Regions from separate parts of the Paenibacillus sp. FSL R7-0297 genome, predicted to be linked through region 4. Evidence: riboswitches for the same ligand, from Rfam matches in the RefSeq annotation. Region 4 holds a riboswitch; each other region holds the start of a gene.

The links. Region 4 has a riboswitch for thiamine pyrophosphate ahead of MKZ24_RS02420 (ABC transporter substrate-binding protein). Riboswitches for the same ligand answer to the same signal wherever they lie in the genome.
Region 1: linked by a shared signal. The riboswitch ahead of MKZ24_RS23170 (ABC transporter ATP-binding protein) and the one ahead of MKZ24_RS02420 (ABC transporter substrate-binding protein) in region 4 are both predicted to bind thiamine pyrophosphate.
Region 2: linked by a shared signal. The riboswitch ahead of MKZ24_RS27370 (thiamine phosphate synthase) and the one ahead of MKZ24_RS02420 (ABC transporter substrate-binding protein) in region 4 are both predicted to bind thiamine pyrophosphate.
Region 3: linked by a shared signal. The riboswitch ahead of thiC (phosphomethylpyrimidine synthase ThiC) and the one ahead of MKZ24_RS02420 (ABC transporter substrate-binding protein) in region 4 are both predicted to bind thiamine pyrophosphate.

The regions. Positions count from the first base shown of each region.
Region 1 is NZ_JBBPAQ010000001.1:5,284,702-5,290,413, forward strand. Features, by position in the region: gene MKZ24_RS23155 (amino acid ABC transporter substrate-binding protein) at 1-772, opposite strand, end outside; gene MKZ24_RS23160 (DHA2 family efflux MFS transporter permease subunit) at 1,035-2,555, opposite strand; gene MKZ24_RS23165 (TetR/AcrR family transcriptional regulator) at 2,901-3,566, shown strand; TPP riboswitch at 3,635-3,737, shown strand; gene MKZ24_RS23170 (ABC transporter ATP-binding protein) at 3,850-4,632, shown strand; gene MKZ24_RS23175 (ABC transporter permease) at 4,613-5,389, shown strand; gene MKZ24_RS23180 (ABC transporter substrate-binding protein) at 5,386-5,712, shown strand, end outside.
Region 2 is NZ_JBBPAQ010000001.1:6,254,495-6,260,206, reverse strand. Features, by position in the region: gene MKZ24_RS27385 (amidohydrolase family protein) at 1-317, opposite strand, end outside; gene MKZ24_RS27380 (NUDIX hydrolase) at 421-849, opposite strand; gene MKZ24_RS27375 (SDR family oxidoreductase) at 1,058-1,930, shown strand; TPP riboswitch at 2,126-2,228, shown strand; gene MKZ24_RS27370 (thiamine phosphate synthase) at 2,342-3,004, shown strand; gene thiS (sulfur carrier protein ThiS) at 3,001-3,204, shown strand; gene MKZ24_RS27360 (thiazole synthase) at 3,288-4,052, shown strand; gene thiH (2-iminoacetate synthase ThiH) at 4,084-5,205, shown strand; gene yfbR (5'-deoxynucleotidase) at 5,304-5,712, opposite strand, start outside.
Region 3 is NZ_JBBPAQ010000001.1:925,810-931,521, forward strand. Features, by position in the region: gene MKZ24_RS03845 (DUF1858 domain-containing protein) at 1-12, opposite strand, end outside; gene MKZ24_RS03850 (class I SAM-dependent methyltransferase) at 180-977, opposite strand; gene thiC (phosphomethylpyrimidine synthase ThiC) at 1,143-2,837, opposite strand; TPP riboswitch at 3,006-3,112, opposite strand; gene trxB (thioredoxin-disulfide reductase) at 3,185-4,138, opposite strand; gene MKZ24_RS03865 (tetratricopeptide repeat protein) at 4,202-5,712, opposite strand, start outside.
Region 4 is NZ_JBBPAQ010000001.1:570,624-576,335, forward strand. Features, by position in the region: gene MKZ24_RS02415 (hypothetical protein) at 1-1,056, shown strand, start outside; TPP riboswitch at 1,127-1,237, shown strand; gene MKZ24_RS02420 (ABC transporter substrate-binding protein) at 1,369-2,451, shown strand; gene MKZ24_RS02425 (thiamine-binding protein) at 2,505-2,798, shown strand; gene MKZ24_RS02430 (ABC transporter permease) at 2,795-3,556, shown strand; gene MKZ24_RS02435 (ABC transporter ATP-binding protein) at 3,647-4,492, shown strand; gene MKZ24_RS02440 (response regulator transcription factor) at 4,824-5,426, opposite strand; gene MKZ24_RS02445 (sensor histidine kinase) at 5,423-5,712, opposite strand, start outside.

The DNA of each region.
Region 1 (5,712 bases), 4.7 Mb from region 4:
TCACTGCCTGCACAAGCTCATCGTTACCCTTCAGGAAGACCGCTGCACTATACGAGCCTTCTGCAATCTCATCAACCTTCTTGATCTTGATATCAGGCTTCTGCTTCTTCAGATCCAGGAAGGACAAGCCGTCATTGACGGTTGCATCAATCCGGCCGGAGGTCAGCAGATCAATTGCCTGATTGAAGCCTTCGGTGGATACAATCTCTGCACCGTTATCCGTTGCAATCTGTCCGAGGTTACTTGTCAGGGACTGGCCGGCTTTCTTGCCCTTGAGGTCCGCGAATGATTTGATATCTTCATTATCTTCACTGACGATCAGCACAGCCTTGGATACGATATACGGGTCGGAGAAATCATATTTCACTTTGCGCTCATCCGTAATGGAAACTTCGTTGAAGATCGTATCGAACCGCTTGGCATCCATGCCGGCAAAAATACCGTCCCACTGAGTCTCGATAAACTCGGCTTCCACGCCCAGACGTTTAGTTACTTCTTCAGCAATTTCCACATCGAAACCGGTCAGCTTGCCGTCGGCATCATGATATGTGAACGGGGCATAGGTGCCTTCTGTTCCGATACGCAGCTTGCCGCTGGCTTTGACAGCTTCCAGACTATTCTGCTCAGCAGGTGCTGCACTATCAGTAGCCGCCGCAGTCGGTTCAGCCGCCGCATTGCCGCCTGTTGCTGAATTATTGTTATTGTTGTTGCCGCATGCCGCAACCACGGCCATGGTCAGGAGCAGCATAATTGTCAGACTAAGTTTTTTCATAAGATTAATCCCCTCTCATCTCTCTTTATGTTCCGGACTTGCCAGCAAAATGAATCGTAACACTGAGCTGTTACATCCGTCAATAACTTTTTCCGATAATAAACATCGGATTTATGTTATATAGGTTTTTGATAGTTTAGCTTGCCCCGAAATTGCATTTCTACATCAGTGGAAGACAAACTAAATGATCCACAACGCAAAACAGCGACCCTCCAGTAACGGAGAATCGCCGCCTTACTTCTTATGAATGTGAATGCACCTATTAACCGTGCATGATTTCAGGCAACGCTTTCTCCCTGGAGCCTCCGCTTTCTGGTTTGCGGCCCCTGCGCAGCAGCAGTCCAAGGACGGCGCCGCCTAAAGCTACAAAAATCATAATGTGGAAGGTGTCGGCAAAGCCTTGGGCCAATACAGTCTGCTTGGCCAGCTGCAGGGCTTCCTTCGAGACTCCGTCCACCGTCTGCCCGGCAGCGGCTGCCGCCTCCTGCATTTCAAGACCACGCGCGGAGGTTCTGGCCGTCAGAATCGTAACCAGTGTTGACACTGCAAGTGAGTTAATGACCTGCTGCATGGAGTTGGTGAGTGAGGTTACCCGGTTGACCAGATTGCCTGGCGCCTTGTTCAGCAGATGCGTATTCATCGGCATCATCATCATCCCCATCCCTGCACCGCACATGATTAGCGGAAGAATGAGATCACGGCTCTGGGTGGTCAGATCGACATGGGAATACTGAAACAATGCGCCAGAGACCAGACTGAGTCCGCAAACCACCAGCCAGCGCACCCCGATCCGGTCGAACAGAATTCCGGCAATCGGCATCATCAGCCCGGAAGCAATGGCCTGCGGCAGCAGGGTCAATCCGGTATCAAATGCGCCGAAGCCGCGGGCCTGCTGCAGAAACTGCGGCAGTAGAAATAAAGCACCATATAAGCCGAACTGGGCGATCCACTGCACGATAATTCCGGTGGTGAAATCCACGGATTTCAGAATCCGCAGCTCCAGTAAAGGGGTCCTGGAACGCAGCTCGGCAATGACAAAGGCAATCAGTGCAACAGCTCCCAGAGATAACCCGATTAGCGTTTTGTCCGAGGTCCAGCTCTGCGCACCCTGACTTACACCGTAAGTGAGTGAAGCAAAAGCCAGCGGTCCGAGCACCATTCCGAATTTATCCATGCCGGGAACGGTGTTCTTCGCCGCATTCGGCAGCTTTCGCAGCCCGATCAGCACACAGATAATACCGATGGGGATATTAATCAGGAAGATCCAGCGCCAGGAGTGGTATTCCACCAGCCAGCCTGACAATACAGGACCAATCGCGGGTGCGAACAGCACGGGAATCCCCATAATTCCCATAACAACGCCGACTTTACTCTTGGGAGCCAGTCTGTACACATAAGCCATCCCGACCGGGAGCACACAGCCCCCTCCGAGACCCTGCAATACCCGGAATACGACCAGCCATTCTGCACTGCTTGGCGTTGCACACAGAATGGAGCCGATCGTAAACACAATAACAGCTGTCAAAAAGACGTTCTTAGCCCCGAACCGGTCAGACAGCCAGCCTGACAGCGGAATGACCGAAGCCTGCGCCAGCATATACCCGGTTACAACCCACTGCAGCGTATGCAGGTCTGTATTGAAATCCACCACTAGTCTGGACAATGCCACATTCATTGCGGTACTGTCCAGCACAACCATAAATACGCCGGCAATAATAGCCAGCAGCGGAACTAGAATGCCGGATAACCGGAAATCGGCATCCTGCTTCAAGGTCTGATTCATACTCCTTCTCCTCCTGAATTGTCCGCAGTCAGCTACGTTGACCTGCGGGCAGGTTTGTCTATATAATTAGTGAACGGACAATTGTCCGTTATCGCATTTCATAGTCTACGGACAATTGTCCGATGTGTCAATTGTTTTACATAATTTCCTGTAAACAACACACAAGTTACCAGTGAATTACTTCGGGCTAGCGGAATACGTCAATTCCCCCTCACTTGATTCGTTACCGGCAGTATAGAGATTTATTAGAACTCACTGTAGGCATAAATGTTGTTTATTTTGCAGCTTTGATTCATGGATAGCCGGGTATCCGGATGGATTGTTGTATGACTGAAAGGGGATATTATGAAAAAAACAGAAACGGAAGTTGAACCTGTAACATCAGCAGCTCCCGAGAACACAGGGCACGCAGATAACGCTGCAAAAGAACCCGCCGATCCTTATATGCAGCGGATACTCGAAGCGGCCCGCCAGCTGTTCACCGAGAGCGGCCTCGAAGCTGTCAGTATGTACGGCATCGCCAAACGGGCCGGCATAGGACAGGGATCGCTGTACCGCCGCTTCACCGATAAGGGCGAAATCTGTTCGGCTCTGCTGCTGGACAGCACCGAGCAGTTTCTGTCGGGGATGGAACAGCAGCTTGCTGCCAGCGCCGGTGAAACGGCTGCCCTCGCGCATCTGCAGAGCAGCATTGAGCAGGTCGTTGGTTTCATTGAGCAATATGCGGAGCTCTTGAATATGATCAAATCTGAATTCACAGGCAAGAAGCAGCTTACCCAGTTCGAACATCCTTTTTTCCAGCGGCTCGGGAGGATTATGAGTGAACTTCTGCACCGCGCATCCGCGAATGGAGAGATTATCGGGATTGATCCCCGCTTCGCTGCCACAGCACTTATCTCTGTACTTAGTCCCGATCTTTACCTGTATGAACAGAAACGGAACGGATCCTCCAAAGAGGAAATCTCGCAGGGAATTGTTGCATTGTTCATAACCGGCCTCTCCAAGCGCTGAGTACAGGCTCTTTACAAGCGGAGGAATTATGGTATATTAAGTAGCAATTACGAATTCAATAGCACCTGTTATTTCACTAGGGGAGTCGGCCGACTGAGACGGAGCTTAAGCTCCGGACCCTTGGAACCTGATCTGGATCATACCAGCGGAGGGAAGTGGAGCAGAATGTATCAGCGGTTCCGCGTCTTTGCAAACTGACTGTACCTTCAGACCCATTCATTTCCTCCGGAAATGGATGGGTCTTTCTTGTTTTCGTAGCGTAATCACTTTTCCCTAAGGAGGCTTGCTTCTCCATCCTATGATCAACATCGCGAACCTGTCCTATTCTTTCGGCGCAGCTTCAAGGGCTCCGGTCTTCTCCGAAATCTCCATGAAGGTCCGCCGCGGGGAGTTCATCTCCGTCGTGGGGGCCAGCGGCTGCGGCAAAAGCACGCTGTTCAAGATTATCGCCGGCCTGCTGGAACCCGGCAGCGGCGAGGTTGCACTGCACGGGCAACCGTCCAAAAACACCTCGGAGCGGCTCGGCCAGGTCGGATATATGCCGCAGCGGGATCTCCTGCTGCCGTGGAGAACCGTGCTGGACAATTGCCTGCTGCCCTGGGAACTGAAGCGGAGCGGCTCCAAAGAGGAAGCCGTTATCCAGATTCGCAGCATGCTGCAGCAGTTCGGCCTTGGTGAGACCGGGGCTGCGTATCCGCATGAGCTGTCGGGCGGCATGCGCCAGCGGGTTGCGGTGCTCCGCACCCTTGCCGCCGGGAATGAGCTGCTCCTGCTGGACGAGCCGTTCGGGGCGTTGGACGCCATAACCAAGCGGGAGCTTCACCGCTGGCTGCTGGAATTATGGTCGGGACTGGAGAAGACTGTGCTGTTCATTACCCATGACCTTGAAGAAGCGCTTCTGCTTAGCGACCGCATCTATCTGATGACCGGCGGTGCCGGGGGCGGTATGCAGGAGTTCATCACCGGTCTCCCCCGTCCCAGACATCACAGTCTGAATTACGAACCGCAGTTTGTTGCCCTGCGGAAGGAGTTGGAGCTGAAGCTGTATGACAACCGTCTTTTATAGAAGATTGCTGCGGGAATACAGCCCGGCTATTCTGCTCGTGCTGCTGATCCTTGCAGTCTGGGAAACGGTGTCCCGGCTGGGGCTGATTCCTCCGTTCATCCTGCCGGCCCCCACTGCCATCTGGAGCGCTCTGATGGAGGAGCGGCGTCTGCTCTTCGGTGTGCACCTGCCCGCAACGCTGCTTGAGGTACTAACAGGCTTCGCTCTGTCCGTCTTCTGCGGCAGTCTGCTGGGAACGGGCATGCATCTATTCAGGCCGATGGCCAAGGCGCTGTATCCGCTGCTGATTATCAGCCAGACGATTCCGCTGGTTGCCCTCTCTCCCCTGTTTATCATGTGGTTCGGCTACACCTTGTGGAGTAAGGTCGCCGTAGTGTTCCTGACCGCCTTCTTCCCGGTGGTTGTCGGCACCTACGACGGGCTGGGCAAGAATACGGAGCAGTACCGCGAGCTGTTGTTGACGCTTGGCGCGAACCGCTGGCAGATTCTCCGCAAGGCTGCTGTTCCGCTGGCCCTGCCGTCCTTTTTCTCCGGACTGAAGCTGTCGGTAGTGTACTGTGTCATAGGCGCTACCATCGGCGAATGGCTGGGTGGCAGCCAGGGGCTCGGTTACTTCAGCCGGAGAATGGCCGGCAATCTGCAGAGTGCCGAGATGTTTGCCGCTGTTGTGCTGCTGTCCGCTCTTGGGATCACTCTGTTTCTTTGTATTGCTACGCTTGAGAAGTTATTTTTGAAGAAAAGAGGACGTTATTCATGACTCCAATCCGCTATACCCGTTATCTCTACCCCCGTAGTGCTCAACCTTATAAGTTGCTGCCTTATGTACTGCTACTGTCTGTTCTTTTGGTTCTGCCCGGCTGCGCCGGCAATAACGGGCCGACTGGCTCCGGCTCATCATTGGCATCATCCGCTCCGGCGGCAGCCGCAGACGGTACAGCCCATAAGCTGACGATCATGCTCGACTGGTATCCGAATGCCGTTCATTCCTTTTTGTATGCAGCTCAGAGTGAGGGGTATTTTGCCGAAGAGGGGCTTGATGTTGAGATACAGATGCCTGCCGACAGCAACGACGCGCTGAAG
Region 2 (5,712 bases), 5.7 Mb from region 4:
CCCTCGTCACGGATCGTGGTTATTCCTTCTGAGAGGCAGGCAGCTAAATATTCCTTGTGGTACCCGTGAAGCGGCTCGTTATTAATGAATTTGAAGCCGGTGTGTGCATGGGTATGAATAAATCCCGGCAGGACGACAAGCCCCTCAAGATCTATCACCGTGACTGGGTTATGCTCCAGCCTGCTGCTCCCTTGCCCGGCAACCGTACCGAACCGGCCATTAACAATTTCAATGCTCGCGTTGTACAGCGGCGGACGCCCGGTTCCGTCGATTAACGTCGCGTTAGTCAATCGTATAATTTCATTTTCATTTCCCATGGCAGAACTGACCCTCCCGTGAAGACTGAAGACTTCCAAGAGAAAGTATAGGATATAAAAATGTCCGGATATATATAATATTCTCATAGAAACCGTTCATTACTTACCGTATCAACCCTTCCAGCTCAAAAATGCCGTGTTCCTGAAAGTCAGTGATAATCTGGGGCGTCAGCAGGGTGAGTAATTCACTTAAAGTGCACCAGCGGTAATCGGTATGCTCTTCCGAGAGCTGGATTTCGTCACGGGCTGCACGGCATAAATAGGTGATAATCACTACCTGTCTTGCAGGGTCCGTGAGCAGGGTTACCGCGTAAAGGATACGTTCTGTCGTAAACGAAAGTCCGGTTTCCTCAAGAATTTCTCTTTCCAGTGCAGCCTCCAGGCTTTCACCGAATTCGATTTTGCCTCCGGCACATTCCCAGCTTCCGGCACCTGCAGAATCGGCGGCAGCCCGCTTGACGAGGAGGATTCTGCCCTGGTACAGGATGACACCTTTGTCGGCAACGATGATGGTTTTTGATTTTTTGGACATGAGGATAACTCTCCTTCTGCAGGCTCTATAATGCACCGGGGAACGCGTTGGACTGAAGATTTTCTGTTTGGCCGGCTGCCCTATGTGGTAAGTAAAATAACGTAAAGCGTTTTTTGCTAGGTAAGTATGATGCATAAACACCAGACTTTTAGCCATCCTAACATGATTAGTAAAACAGTATAACGGTACAGCGAAAGGAGAATGGATTATGCCAGACACCAGCAAACAACCCGTCAAAACCCTGCCTCCACAGGTACAGGACCAGCAGCCCGGAATTGAAAGCGAGATGAACCCGCTTCCGGAGTTTGAAACCTCGGCTTACAAGGCAGCAGGCAAGCTGCTGGGCAAGGCCGCGCTCATTACCGGAGGGGACAGCGGAATCGGTCGTGCCGTCGCCGTTCATTTTGCCAAAGAAGGGGCGGATGTAGTGATATCCTATCTGAATGAGCATGAAGATGCGGAAGAAACCAAACGCCAGGTGGAGCAGGAGGGGCGGAAGTGTATTCTGATCTCCGGTGATATCGGAGTTGAGGCCTTCTGTCAGGATCTGATTAATAAAACCATTGAGGGACTCGGCAAGCTGGACATCCTGATTAACAATGCGGCAGAGCAGCATCCGCAGGATAAGATTGAGGACATTACCGCCGAGCAGCTGGAGCGGACGTTCCGGACGAATATATTCTCCATGTTCTATCTGACCAAGGCAGCGATGCCCCATCTGAAAAAAGGCTCCACGATCATCAACACCACATCGATTACGGCGTACCGTGGCAGCCCGCAGCTGCTGGACTATTCGTCCACCAAAGGAGCGATTCTCAGCTTCACCCGCTCCCTGTCGATGAATCTGGCGGACAAAGGTATCCGCGTGAACGCGGTAGCACCGGGACCGATCTGGACGCCGCTGATTCCGTCTACGTTTGACGCGAAGAAGGTTAGTGAATTCGGCGGCACCCAGCCGATGAAGCGTCCGGGACAGCCGGAAGAGCTGGCGCCGGCCTATGTATATCTGGCTTCTGACGATTCCTCTTATGTGAGCGGTCAGGTCATGCATGTGAACGGTGGCGAGATCGTTAACGGCTGACCATGGGCACTGCTTTGTAAGCCGGATAAGTTTATACAGGTTTAAGGCATCAAAGGTTCAAACAGATGAAAAGTCAGCCGGAAGGCTGGCTTTTTTGCCGCTTAAACCTGCTGGATTTAATAACTGAATCTATTAAAGAATAGCTCTTACAGGAATAATATGCTAATATACAAACTGCAAGAACAATAGAATATGAACGATCACTAGGGGTGCCGCAAGGCTGAGACGAACATATCTGTTCGGACCCTTTGAACCTGATCTGGTTTATACCAGCGTAGGGAAGTGGAGAATGAATAATGCAGCGGGGGTAACGGCTTACCCGGTATTCCTGCTTATATTCCGGACTGCTTCCTGATACAGGGGGCGGTCTTTTTGTATTTTCCGGAATGCCGTATAGAGGGGGAGGTGAAGGTGTTGAAAGAAATCCATTTGATCTCGGACGGGAGGCTGAATCCGGAGCAGTATGCCAAACTGGCTGCTGCTGTACATCCCATGGTGGATTATATCCATCTCCGGGAAAAAGCTCTGTCCGCACAGGAGCTTCTGGCTGCCGCAGAGCGGTTGCTGCAAGCGGGGGTTCCGCCCTCTAAGCTGGTCATTAATGACCGGATAGATGTGGCTTTGGCAGCAGGGGCAGCCGGCGTCCAATTGGCCTGGCACAGTCTGCCGCCTGCCGGGGCGCGCGGCATTGCCCCGGGCCTGCGGCTGGGCAGGTCGGTGCATTCCCAGGAGGAAGCGGCACGCGCTGGACGGCAGGGAGCGGACTTCTGTCTGTATGGACATGTATTCCCCACGGCCTGCAAGCCCGGACAGCGGGAACGGGGCCTGGCGCAGTTGGAAGTGGCCGTCCGCTGCAGCAGTATACCGTTGATTGCCATCGGAGGCATCACACCGGGCAATACCAGGTCAGTTCTGTCAAAGGGTGCTGCCGGAATAGCCGTAATGTCCGGGATATGCGGAGCGACGGACCCTGCTGGCGCCGCTGAGGCCTACAGATCATCCGTTCAGGCCGCAGCGTGTGCTGAAGTCCTGAATGAAGCCCCCGCACCGGGCAAAGGAGGTGAACAGGAATGAATTTGACTGTTAACGGACGCAGCGGAAGGTATGAAGAGAGCTGCCGGACTCTGGCTGATCTTCTGGCCCGCCCGGAGTGGACCGGGAAGCTGGTTATTGTGGAGCTGAATGGTGAGATTGTCGGCAGGGATGCTTATGGAGATACCTTTCTGGATGAGGGGGACCATGTTGAACTGGTTCATTTTGTCGGCGGAGGCTAGGCGGGCCTTGCACGCGCAGCAGACGGAACAATGCAGATACGTAATTTAGCTTAAGGCAGTGACTTATCACAGGAGGCGATATGATGCAAGATCCATTGGTAATTGGAGGAGTTACTATAACGAGCAGACTGTTCATCGGGACCGGAAAATACAGCCGCAACACCCTTATTCCCGAAGTGATTGCCCGCTCGGGATCACAGGTTATTACGGTTGCCCTGCGCCGGGTAGATCCGGAGAGCAAGGAGAATATCATCAGCCATATTCCTTCCCACATGACCCTGCTGCCCAATACCTCTGGTGCACGCACCGCAGAGGAAGCGGTACGCATTGCCAGGCTGGCAAGGTCAGCGGGGCTGGGAGACTGGGTGAAGATTGAGGTTATCAATGATCAGAAATATCTGCTGCCTGATAATACCGAGACGATCAGAGCCACGGAAATCTTAGCTGCTGAGGGTTTCGTTGTTCTGCCCTACATGAGTCCTGATCTGTCAGCCGCACTCCGGCTGAAGGCGGCCGGAGCTGCAGCCGTCATGCCGCTGGGAGCGCCAATCGGCTCTAACCGCGGGCTGCAGACCAAGGAGCTGATCCGGATTCTGATATCAGAAACGGGTCTGCCCATCATCGTGGATGCTGGTATTGGCAGACCCTCCGAAGCTGCTGAGGCGATGGAAATGGGCGCAGCCGCTGTGCTGCTGAACACGGCAATTGCCACCGCCCGGGACCCGCAGCTGATGGCGGAGGCATTCCGCGAAGCGGTGTCGGCGGGGCGGAAGGCCTATCTGGCCGGGCTGGGTCCGGTGGAAGAGACAGCCGCAGCTTCTTCGCCGCTGACCGGATTTCTGGCCTGACTGATGCTGTTTAAGAAGAGGGAGGAAGGACATGAGCTTTTATGATAGGCTGAACCGGATGGACAAGCATTCCTATGAGGGGGTATGGAAGCAGTATACTGCGCTCGATGTGAAGCGGGCACTTCGTCTGGAGCAGTTGGACGAGGACGGGCTGATGGCATTGCTGTCACCGGCAGCAGAGCCTTACCTGGAAGAGATGGCGCAGAAGGCGCATAGACTGACACGTGCTCAATTCGGTCATGTGATGCAGCTGTTTACACCGATGTATGTGGCTGATTTCTGCGTCAACCATTGTACCTACTGCAGCTTTAGCTCTATCTATGATTTTCCGCGCAAAAAACTGACACTGGAGGAGGTCCGGCGGGAAGCGGAAACGATCGCAGCCACAGGGCTGCGCCACATTCTGATTCTGACCGGAGAATCCCGGAATCAAAGTCCGGCCAATTACGTGAAAGACTGCGTGGAGGTGCTCCGCGGCTATTTCTCTTCAGTCAGCATTGAAGTGAATCCGCTCACTACCAAAGAATACGCTGACCTCAGACAGGCAGGAGTAGACGGTCTGACGCTGTATCAGGAGGTCTATCATCAGGAAACCTACCGCAAGCTGCATGTGAAGGGCCCCAAGCGGGTGTACCGCAACCGTCTGGATGCGCCCGAGCGCGGCTGCCTGGCCGGATTCCGCTCGGTAAATATCGGAGCCCTGCTGGGAATGTACGAATGGCGTCAGGAGGCTCTCGCGACTGCACTGCACGCCAGGTATTTGCAGGACAAGTATCCGGAGTGCGAAATCGGTTTGTCCATTCCCCGTTTTCGGCCGTACCTGGGGGAATTTAATCCAGAGAGTGATGTAACCGACCGTGCACTGGTGCAGATTATACTGGCCTACCGCCTGTTTCTGCCGCGTTCCGGTATTTCACTGTCCACGCGGGAGCCGGCAGCCCTGCGCGATCATCTGGTCCATCTCGGCATCACCAAGATGTCTGCAGGGGTATCCACCGAAGTAGGCGGACATTCCCTGGAAGGCGGGACTCCGCAGTTTGAAATCTCGGACAACCGCAGCGTGCATGAGATTAAGGAGATGCTAGAGACAAAAGGGCTGCAGCCGGTGTTCAAGGACTGGGACATCCTGGATGAGCCTTTAGCCATGCCTTAACTGGATGCAAATAACCCGCCTCACGGCGGGTTATTTGCATTGTTGGGCGAAGCGGTCCGTACGATGCTGCATTCTTCAAGCGGCCGCACGGTCTCCGGCTAGTCGGCTGGCTTCTCCGGGCGCATTCTTGAAGACAGCTCGTCCAGCGACAGCTCAAACCCCGGAGCCATATGAGTTAGGAAATACTCCAACTCCGGCAGGGCAAGCCCGTGCAGCTTCGCGCCTGTCTGCTCCCGGGCGGCCGCGAATTCGCGGTTGCCTGCGGCGGTTTCCCAGACGCATTTCAGATATGCGTCGAGCACATCCGCCGCCTTGACGTAGCGCAGCAGTCCGGCATCCTCAGAGCCGGGCGGGCTGTCCTGCGGCTGCAGGAGCGGCGCATAGACTGCGCTCAGCTCCGGCGGGATCATCGCCGCGAGGCGTTCAGCGGCGACCCGCTCCATCTCGCGGAAGCTGGACAGCAGCCGCGGGTTGTTATGCTTCACCGGCGTGGCGATGTCGCCGGTG
Region 3 (5,712 bases), 360 kb from region 4:
CACTTTGCTCAAGATCTGCACACCTCACAATTGAGAATTCTTCTCAGCAACAGCTTAGCATAGGGCAGGGGGGTAAATTGTGATTGCAGTCACTAAGTATAAAATTACCCCACAACATATTAGCTTTTAAGGAAAAAGCTGCCCGTACGCCTGTTACAGCATAGGGACAGCTATGTATGTTAAGAATTCACAGAATTCAAGGCTTCGGCTATGAAAAGCGTACATATAAAATTCCTTTGCAGGGTGCCGCCATTCCGGCCGATCAGCTTATGTAACCTGGCGCTTAATTCAATCTGCTCCGCTTCCTTCAGCCCGATGAACCCGTTGCAGGTCCGCAGGAAGTTAATGAAGCTATCCGCGTCATCCCTGCTGTCCCAAGGATACCGGTAGACCTCCGGGGCTCTGAAATTTCCGCTGCCGGACAGCTCTGCTACAGTTCGCTCCACTCTCTGTTCAATTACATCCCGCTTATTAAACCAGAATACCTCATACTCCGCACAGACCTCGGCAATCTCTTGCTCCATCTCACTGTCTCCCTGCAGATAAAAATTCCAAAAGAGCGCGAGCCGCCCTCCCGGCTTCAGCAGCCGCCCACATTTCTTGTAACCTTCCGGCTGCGGCACCCAATGAAAGGCTTGAGCGGAGAAGATCAGGTCGAAATCCGTCTCCGGCCCAGACCAGTGCTCAAACCTGGAGGTTACAAATCGCACGTTTTTATCCCTATGCTTCTGTCTTCCCAATTCCGCCAGTTGTGGGCCCGGTTCAATACATAGCAGCTCATACCCGCGGTCCAGGAATAATTCGGAGGCTTTACCGCTCCCGGCACCGATCTCAAGAATTCTGGACTCCTTAGTCAGAGAGGCTTCTTGTACAATCTGCTCAATCAGGGCGAATGGATAACTGGGTCTATACCTATCATAGTATTCAGCCGCTTCATTGAAACGTTCGCTTTCCTTGAGCCAGTCTTTGTTCCTCATTCGATTCACTCCCTATACTTGGATAATGCTATTTACGCCAACGGTTGTGCATGGTTTCACATAATAGGGAGAAGAATCTTGTGCTATTCGCGCATAAGAAAAGCTGCCCTCACGCCTTTTACAGCATGGGACAGCAGGGAAATAGCTATACGAGACTTGCCTTTTTTACAGCGACCTGCTCAATCTGTAGGAATTACGGATATCATGCGAAATCCGCATGCTGCAGAATTTAGGACCGCACATAGAGCAGAAATGAGCTTGCTTCGCCCCCTCCGCAGGAAGCGTCTCATCATGATACTCCAGCGCCCTTTCCGGGTCCAGAGAGAGATGGAACTGGTCTCGCCAGCGAAACTCGAACCGCGCCTTGGACAGCGCATTATCCCTGTCCTGTGCACCCGGATGCCCCTTGGCGAGGTCTGCGGCATGTGCAGCAATCTTGTAGGTAATGACTCCCTCGCGCACGTCATTCTTGTTAGGCAGACCTAAATGCTCCTTGGGTGTAACGTAACACAGCATAGCCGTCCCGAACCAGCCGATCATCGCCGCCCCGATGGCTGAAGTGATATGATCATAACCGGGTGCAATATCGGTAGTCAACGGGCCAAGAGTATAAAATGGGGCTTCCCGGCAAATCTCGAGCTGCTTGTCCATATTTTCCTTAATCTTGTGCATCGGCACATGCCCCGGACCCTCAACCATTACCTGAACGTCATGCTTCCATGCCAAGGCTGTCAGCTCTCCCAGCGTCTCCAGCTCAGCGAATTGTGCTTCGTCATTGGCATCTGCAATAGAACCCGGACGCAATCCGTCCCCCAGAGAGAAGGCCACATCATACGTCTTCATAATCTCACATATAGCTTCAAAGTGTGTGTATAGAAAGTTCTCCTGCTGATGGGCAAGGCACCAAGCGGCCATAATCGAGCCGCCCCGTGATACGATTCCTGTCATTCTTCCGGCTGTTAACGGAATATAGCTCTTCAAGACTCCGGCATGAATGGTGAAGTAATCCACACCCTGCTCCGCCTGCTCAATCAGCGTGTCGCGATAGAGCTCCCAGGTTAAATCCTCGGCTATGCCGTTCACCTTTTCGAGCGCCTGGTATAAGGGCACCGTGCCGACAGGCACAGGAGAATTGCGTATAATCCATTCACGGGTGGTATGAATCTTAGAGCCGGTGGAGAGGTCCATGATAGTGTCTGCCCCCCAGCGGGTCGCCCACCGCATCTTCTCCACTTCCTCCTCAATAGAAGAAGACACCGCAGAATTTCCGATGTTCGCATTGATCTTCACCAGGAAGTTACGGCCAATAATCATCGGCTCGCTCTCGGGGTGATTGATGTTGGCCGGAATAATGGCCCGTCCGGCGGCTACCTCATCCCTTACGAATTCCGGCCGGGTATTCTCGCGGATCGCGATATACTCCATCTCCGGTGTAATGATCCCTTGACGCGCATAATACAGCTGGGTAACATTGCGGCCCGCACGTGCCCGCAGGGGGCTCCGCTGCAGCCCTGGATAAGCTTCTTCGGGTGGCCCACCCCTGCGGATTCCATTATCCTCCGGCTGCACAGCTCTTCCGGTGTATTCCTCCGAATCGCCACGCTCCGCAATCCAGCCTAAACGGTGCGGCGGCAGCCCCCTCCGAATGTCAGCTTCTTGCGCAGCATCGGTGTAAATTCCGCTGGTGTCATAGACACGAAGCGGTTCGTTCTCCTCTTCCCCGGCAACGCCCTCCGTTCTGCTGAGGCTGATCTCCCGCATCGGAACCTGAATATCCAGGCGCGAGCCCTCTACATACACTTTGCGGCTTGCAGGAAATCGGGAAAGGTCCACCTCTTCGTTCTTCATCATTTCTGGCATTCTAATCTCCTCCTCTTCGCTCTATGAGCCAATCAGATAAGATTTCACGCAGCAGACTGAGCCGAAGAATCATGTATAGCACAAGGCATACGAATTCTTGCAAGTCAAAAAGCCGCTCCACCTGGAGCGGCTTTATCAAAGGAACAGCCCAATAAGACTGTATTCAAAAAAGGTCCGACTCCACTTTCCTACGCTGGTATGATCCAGATCAGGTTCAAGGGTCCGGAAATTCACTTTTCCCGTCTCAGCCTATTCAGGCTCCCCTAGTGGGTATCTTATCTAATTAAATACATTCTACTGGTATAGGTTTTTTTTGTAAACCCGTCAATAACAAGAACCTTCTCCGGTTATTTATCGAGCGATTCGCTCCAGTCATGCACCATCGTGCCTTCCAGGAACTTCTCGGCATCCATGGCGGCCATACAGCCGGTTCCGGCTGCCGATATAGCTTGACGGTAACGCGTATCCTGCACGTCGCCGCAAGCGAATACACCGGGAATATTCGTCTCTGTGGTGCCCGGATTAACCACTATATAGCCATTGGCATCGGTGTTAATCTGCCCGCCTAAGAAAGCGGTATTCGGTGTATGTCCGATAGCGACAAATACACCATCCGCTTCCACCAGCTCCGTAAGTCCCGTCTCATTGTTAAGGACGGTGATGCCCTTAACCCCGGTATCACCAACGGTTACCTCCAGCGGCGTGCGGTTCAGTGCCCATGACACCTTGCTGTTGTCGCGCGCGCGGTCCTGCATGATCTTCGAAGCACGCAGCTCCGGACGGCGGTGAACCAGCGTTACGCTGGAAGCAAAGCGGGTCAGGAAGCTGGCTTCCTCCATCGCAGAGTCGCCGCCGCCGACCACGACAATTTTTTTGTTACGGAAAAAGAATCCATCACAGGTCGCACAGGTGCTGACCCCGCGTCCTACATTCTCCTGCTCACCCGGGATACCCAGGTATCTGGCGGAGGCGCCGGTCGAAATAATGACCGACTCCGCTTCCAGCACACCCATTCCGTCTACAGTCACCTTGAACGGACGCTGCGAGAAGTCCACCGACTCTACCCAGCCATTCTTGAATTCAGCGCCGAAGCGTTCGGCCTGCTTACGCATGTTGTCCATCAGATCAGGACCCAGAATTCCTTCAGGGAAGCCTGGAAAGTTCTCCACTTCTGTCGTCGTTGTCAGCTGTCCTCCCGGCTGCAAGCCTTCAATTACGAGCGGGCTCAGGTTCGCACGCGCCAGATAAATCGCGGCAGTCAGCCCGGCCGGGCCTGTTCCGATTACAATCGTTTTGTACATTACATTGGCCTCCTTACAAGTAGGTGTGAGAAACATATAGATTCTTATATTTGAAAAAAGGATTCAAATATTATTGGTGGACGGCGACAAGCCGTCCGTTCCCGGCAGCATGCCCTGGGTGTCGCATTCATTATCGATCCGCCGTGCATAGCGGCTTACCATGGAGACCGAGACGCCGTAACGCTGTGCCGCCTCGCGGAAGGTGACCGGACGCCCGTGCAGCCTGGCAGTCAGGTACTCCAGTGCCGCACACCAGCCGCCGTCATTGCGGAATAACGGTACATCCGGATACAGGCTGCCGATGAACTGCTTCCAGATAAACTCTGCATCCTTCTTCTGCGCAGCATCATACCTCCGGTCCATCATGGCCACCGTATGATCGATAATCCGCTGCCAGTCTTCCTTCCATTCAGCAGGGCCCTTGGGGCTGGAAGCCGCTTGCACCTGCTCTTCTTCAGGAGCTGCTGCTTCCAGATTCTCTCCAATCAGCCGCTGCAGGCTGAACAGCGCCGCCTCCTGCAGCCGGTCCTCCTGGAGCGGCTGATGCTCCAGAACTCCGCGCAGTACCTCGGACATCTCCTCATCCTCAATCCAGCGCAACGCTTCGGTCACCTGCAGCTTCGTGGAGGAATCACCGTAGCGCAGCGCCCAGAAGAACGAGGCGCGCAGCAGCGGATTGTTCCGTACTTCTTCGGTGAACTTGCCTGTATTCCCCTTCCACTGCTTGAGCTGCTCCTGGAAAGGCAATTGGTAATTATAGCTGACCGCAGGCATGGGTCTGTCTTCTCCACGGGCTTGCTGGAGCTGGGACAGGAAGAATGCCGGCACGGCCGACTCAGGGTCCAGCTTCGCAGCCTGTCTCCAGCAGCGCAGCGCTTCAGTGTAGAGGCCGCTGTTGCTGGCCGCTGCTGCGCAGTAATGATAGAGGCCGGCGTCCCCGGCGACCTCTTCATCCTTCAGCAGACGCCGGAAGTGGCTGTACGCTGCGGTATGCCTGCCCAGGATACCCATCGTGGTGGCCATTTTGAATACATGCTCCTGATGAAAAGGCACAGTGGCCTCAAGCATGCCCAGCAGAGAATCCAGCTGCTCCTTGTCACCTGCATACTGCAGGAAAATCGCCATATTGCATAGCGCATGCAGATTGCCGGGGTCCTGCTTCAGCACCTCGTTCAGGCATTCCTTCGCTTTGGCAAACCGGCCCATATAGAAATAAGCGAGGGCCAGGTTATTGTGCGCAGCCAGAAAGTCCGGTGAGGCCGCAATGATCTCTTCCAGCAGCTCTACGGCCTGGGGAAACTTGCCCTCCTCCAGCAGACTGCGGGCCCGGTCATGCTCGACCACACCCTCACGGCTACGGATCCGCACAAGCGGAGCAGGACGGTTCAGCTCATATTGCAGCAGCTCCATCAGCTCTTCGGATTCAGCCATGAACTCGCCGCTGGCATCCTCCTCCAGATACGTGACCAGCGAACGCTCCGCCTCTTCAAAGCTTTCCATATTGGCGTAATTATTAGCCATATAGAAATGGCATTCGGTCATTGCGGGATCAATCTTCTCCAGTACATGGGTCA
Region 4 (5,712 bases):
ATTGAAGAAGAGCATCTCTCCTTCAGCACTGCGCTGGAATTCGCCGACCGCTTCCGTACACTGGAGGACGTATCCTACCAGGATAAGCAGTCCTTTATCCATTGTCATAAGAAGTCTTTCGGCCAGGTGGAGGATTTCGTATTCAAGAATCTGATTGCCGGGCTGGAGCCGTTTCTCGACCCTGCGGAGATCGATGGCGCGTATTTCGAGACCTTGCCTTTTTTCGTGGACGAACGGATGCTGGTGCAGGCTTTCTACGGCTTCAACCGCGAAGAAGAATCGGAGGAGATCAGTACCCTGCTGCGCTACCGTGCCTCCCAGCTGGATGGGCTGAGTATGGAGGGCAAGCCTTATACCAGTGCCAGCGATCCCGAATATATCGAGCAGTACACCTCTGAACATTGCTACAGCCGCTGGGGGCCGGACACCTATTATATGACCAATGAGCAGACCTTCTGCTGCCTGAGCCGGGCCGAATCTGACATCGCCACCCCGTTGATTAACCAGATGTACGGGGAGTATTATTATGGGCTTCTGCTGAGTGTTTTTCATAAAATCGTGCTGCTGAAGCTGGCCAATCTGCATTCCCGGCTGCGCATCAACCACGATTATGACGAGATCGAGAATCTGATCTTCCTGATTAATAAGTTCTCGGCCAAGTTCTACTTTCTGGAGCTGATTTCGCAGTCGCAGGGACGGGAGATCTTCTTCCAGCTGCGCAAGGTTTACGGCAACGACGCCCTGTTCGATGAAGTGAAGATGACCTTGAATGACCTGTTCCAGTATCAGGATAAATTCCAGGCCAAACGCCGGGATACGCTGCTGATGGTCCTGACTGTATTTACGGTAATAAGCGGGATTTACGGGATGAATCAGGTCATTGAGGACTTGAAGGCACCGATCGATTGGAGCAAAATGCTGGAGTACTCTGCGTTTGAGTACCTGGCGCTGTTCCTCACCTTCTCCGGGATCGCAGTCAGTCTGGGCCTGACGCTGAGAGAGGTGTGGAACGGAATACGCAGCCGCCGTAAGAAGCGGTTCTATGATAGGGATTGAGGGGGAGGCTGGACAACCAGGAAGCTGGCGTCTATAATACACCGTAAGAACATAGCAATACCCGTGAACTTCATAGAACCAGGGGTGCTGGAATTGGCCGGCTGAGATTGTATCCCACAAGATACTGACCCTTATACCTGATCTGGATAATGCCAGCGTAGGAATCTTCATTCAACCCCGAGCCCCTTCATAGGCCTGAAGTTGAGCTCACCTTGCGCAAGTAACTGGCGTCCCGGTCTCCGGGGCGCTTTTTGGTATGGGTTACTCTGAATTTTGGAAGACCAGGGATTGCTGGAAGGAGAGAGAAGAGAAATGGGAGTCAAAAAAGTATTACCGCTGCTGCTCAGCTCTATGCTGGTTATTGCGATAGCCGGATGCGGGGGCGGAAACAGTAACGCAGGAAATGCCGGAGGCAGCACACCTGCCGCCGGGAGCAGCACCGCTACACCTGAAGCAACCGCAGCCGCCAGTACCACCGACGCGCCTATAGAGCTTACCCCGGTTAAGATTGCGCTGGACTGGACGCCGAACACGAATCACACCGGCCTGTATGCCGCCAAGGAGCTGGGGTATTACGCTGAGGAAGGTCTGGATGTAGAGATTGTGCAGCCTGGCGCTGCCGGGTCTGACACGATGGTTACTTCCGGTGAAGCCCAGTTTGGCATCAGTGCACAGGAGGCGCTCACCCTGGCCCGCCTGCAGGATGTGCCGCTCGTATCCATCGCCGCTATCATTCAGCATAATACCTCCGGCTTTGCCGCTCCGAAGGACCGCAATATTAAGACGCCGAAAGACTTCGAAGGCAAAACCTACGGAGGCTGGGGCTCTCCTGCGGAAGAAGCGGCCATGAAAGCGATCATGGATCCGGAAGGCGGAGATGTCAAAAAAGTGAAGCTGGTAAACATTGGTGAAGCCGACTTCTTCACTGCGGTGAAACGCGATATCGACTTTGCCTGGATCTTCTACGCCTGGACCGGGATCGAAGCCGAACTGCGCGGCGAGCCGCTGGATATGCTGTACCTGAAGGATTATGCGCCGCAGCTGGATTACTACACACCGGTGCTGACCACCAGTGAGAAGGAAATTGCCGAGCATCCGGAAGTGGTGAAGGCTTTCCTCAAAGCTACGTCGAAAGGATATCAATACGCGATCGATCATCCGGAAGAGGCGGCCACAGTCCTGTCCGATGCAGTGCCTGATCTTGATCCCGAGCTGGTGCTGGCCAGCCAGAAATGGCTCAGCCCGAAATACAAGGACGATGCCGCCCGCTGGGGGGAGCAGAAGCTTGAAATCTGGCAGAATTACGCAGAGTGGATGTACGGCCTGAAGCTGCTGGACAAACCGCTGGATGCCGCAAGTACATTTACGAATGAATTTTTGCCGGAAGGCCAGTAAACACCGGGTGGAATAATACTGACCCTAACTTACATGAGAGGAATGAATAATAAATGGCTAATACACTGCTTAGCATTCAGGTAATTCCCAAGACTCCAAACAATGAGGATTCGATCCCTTACGTGGACACTGCGATTGAGGTAATTCAGAAGTCGGGGGTCAAGCACCAGGTGAATCCGCTTGATACTACCATGGAAGGCGAGCTCAAGGAGCTGCTGGAAGTTGTACGTCAGATGCATGAGGCACTGATTGCCTCCGGCAGCCCGAGCGTGATCTCCCAGATCAAGATCGCCCATAATCCCAGCGGTATTAGCATGGACAAGCTGACGGAGAAATACCGGCCGTGAGAAGCACCTGGAGACAAATCTGGCCGCCCCTTGTGGCGGTCATCTTTTTTCTGGGCGCATGGCAAATTGCGGTATCGGTGTTCCATATCCCGGCCTGGCAGCTGCCGAGCCCGTCCGATATCGCGCGTGAATCACGCGGCAACGCCTCCGGGATCTGGGCGCATACGGCCGCAACGCTGCGCCTGACCCTGATCGGCTTCCCGGTCGGCACCGGCATCGGCCTCATTGTCGCCCTGCTGCTCCATCTGCTGCCCTGGCTCAAAAGAGCACTCTATCCGCTGCTGATCCTCAGCCAGAATGTGCCCTCCATTGCCCTTGGACCGCTGCTGATTATCTGGTTCGGCTTCGGCCTGCTGCCCAAAATCGTCCTGATCACCCTCGTCTGCTTCTTCCCGGTTGCTGTAGCGGCCATGGGCGGGCTGGCGCAAAGCGACCGGGTAATGTTGAACTATATGAAAATGGCCGGCGCAAGCAACTGGCAGATCTTCACCAAGCTGGAGCTTCCCGGCTCCCTGCCCTCCCTGTTCTCAGGGCTCAAAATCTCCGCGACCTATGCCGTCATGGGCGCAGTGGTTGCCGAGTGGATCGGCGCGGACAAAGGGATCGGCTATTATATGCTGCTGCAAAAGGCCTCTTACCGCACGGACCGGATGTTCGTGGCCATTGTCATTATTGTGCTGCTGAGTCTGGTGCTGTTCGCGCTGATTGCCCTGCTGGAGCGGTGGCTCGTGCGCTGGAAGCCGCGCAAGGAAGCTTAACGCGCATAGGGTAACAACGCACCGCTATACTGAGAACGTTAGAGACAAAGCTTAAGTACAAAGATTTCTATACAGAAGGAGCTGACCGAAGTGTCTCCACTCACGAATACCGTACAGCTCAAGAAGGACGTCCCCGGCAGCAGCCTTGACGAGGCCAAAAGCGCACCGCCTGCGCTTGAAGTCAGCAGCGTCTCCAAGTCGTTCACGCACCGCCGCCGGGAGACGCATGTGCTGGATGAGGTGTCGCTGACCGTCGAGCCGCAGGAATTCGTCTCCATTGTCGGCCCTTCCGGCTGCGGCAAAAGCACCCTGTTCCATATTATCGGCGGCCTGACGCTGCCGGATGCCGGAACCGTCAGCATGGACGGCGTCCCGGTTACCGGGCAGCGCGGCAAGATCAGCTATATGCCGCAGCAGCCCGCGCTGTTCCCGTGGCGGAGCATAGAGGACAACGTCCTGCTCGGCGCCGAGCTGCAGGGCGCGCCTCAGCCGCAGGCCCGCGAAGCCGCGCGCCACTGGCTGGCCAAGGTCGGCCTGGGCGGATTCGAGCGCGCTTATCCGCATATGCTGTCCGGCGGCATGCAGCAACGGGCCGCCTTCCTGCGGGCCATGCTCGCTCCGCAGGAGCTGATGCTGCTGGACGAGCCGTTCAGTGCACTCGATGCGCTGACGCGCGAGCAGATGCAGCGCTGGCTGCTGGAGCTGTGGGAGGAGAACCGCCGCTCCGTGCTGTTCATCACCCACAACATCGAAGAAGCGCTGCTGCTCTCCAGCCGCATCTATGTCTTCTCCGGACGTCCCGGCTCTGTCCTGCACACCGTCGATGTGCCGTTCCCGCGTCCGCGCCGCGATGAAATCACCGATGCACCGGAGTTCCTGCAGCTCAAGCGCCAGCTCTCGGTGTGGATGCGCGAGGAGCAGGCCAAGAGCCTTTGACGGAGTCGCCGCTATTCGGCCCATGTATGCTGAACCTAGCTATTCACATTTCCAATGAACCTGCCGTTTGCGGTGGGGGGCGCATTTTCCGGAATTCCGGAGAAATCCTGCACTAAATACAACATTCCCCTCCTTATCCCGGCCCCTGATTCAAGATTGTTGTACAAAAGGCAGCATTTCTCCTTCTTCCAAGCGGCATAGCGGGAGAATTGCTGTATTCCGTACAACAATTCTCTCAAACACCCTATTAACGGTGAACAGAATTGCACTTCGTACAACATAATGCCTATTCCATGTGAGCTTAAGAAGCTCAATTCATCAAGTACCCGCCCTACATCCAGCCCTTCTCCTCAGCCAACCGCACCGCCTCAATCCGGCTCTTCACTTCCAGCTTGCCGAGAATCTCCGAGATGTAATTGCGGACGGTACCGTAGGATAGATGCAGCGCCGAGGCGATCTCCCCGGCACTCCGGCCCGCGCCGGCCAGCTTCAGAATCTCCCGCTCCCGGTCCGACAGCGGGTTCTCTTCCCGCAGGCTGCCGAAGACCAGCTCGGGGGACACCTCCCGGTGCCCGCCCATCACCCGGCGGATTGCCTCCGCCAGCTTGTCCACCGGCTCATCCTTCAGCAGGTAGCCCTGAATCCCGGCCTTCACGCCCCGCTCGAAATAACCGGGGCGGGCGAAGGTCGTCAGGATGATGATTTTGGTGGCACAGCCCCGCGATTTCAGGATCTCCGCAACCTCCAGACCGCTCATCAGCGGCATCTCAATATCCATCAGACATACATCCGGCTGAAGGCGTTCAATCAGGGCCAGTGCCTCTGCCCCGTCTCCGGCTTCCCCGGCAACCTCGATATCATCCTCCAAATCGAGCAGTGAAGCCATCGCTCCGCGCAGTAGCCGCTGATCCTCGGCAATTACGATGCTGATCATGCCGTTTCCCCGTCCTTTCTATCCTTAACTATTCTTGGCGTCACCACAGCTAACAATGTTCCTGTTCCTGTTCCTATGCCACTGCCCGTTCCCGGGCCCAAGGTCAGAGAACCGTCAATCAGGGCCAACCGCTCGGCCATCCCTTTCATTCCGTTGCCGTCCCGGCGGTGCGCTGCTCCCTCAGCTCGCCCGTCCTGCAGCCCGACTCCAACTCCGTTATCCTCCACCGTAATCCGTACCTCTCCAGCCGTCATCTCAATGCCAATCCGGCACAGGTCTGCACCGC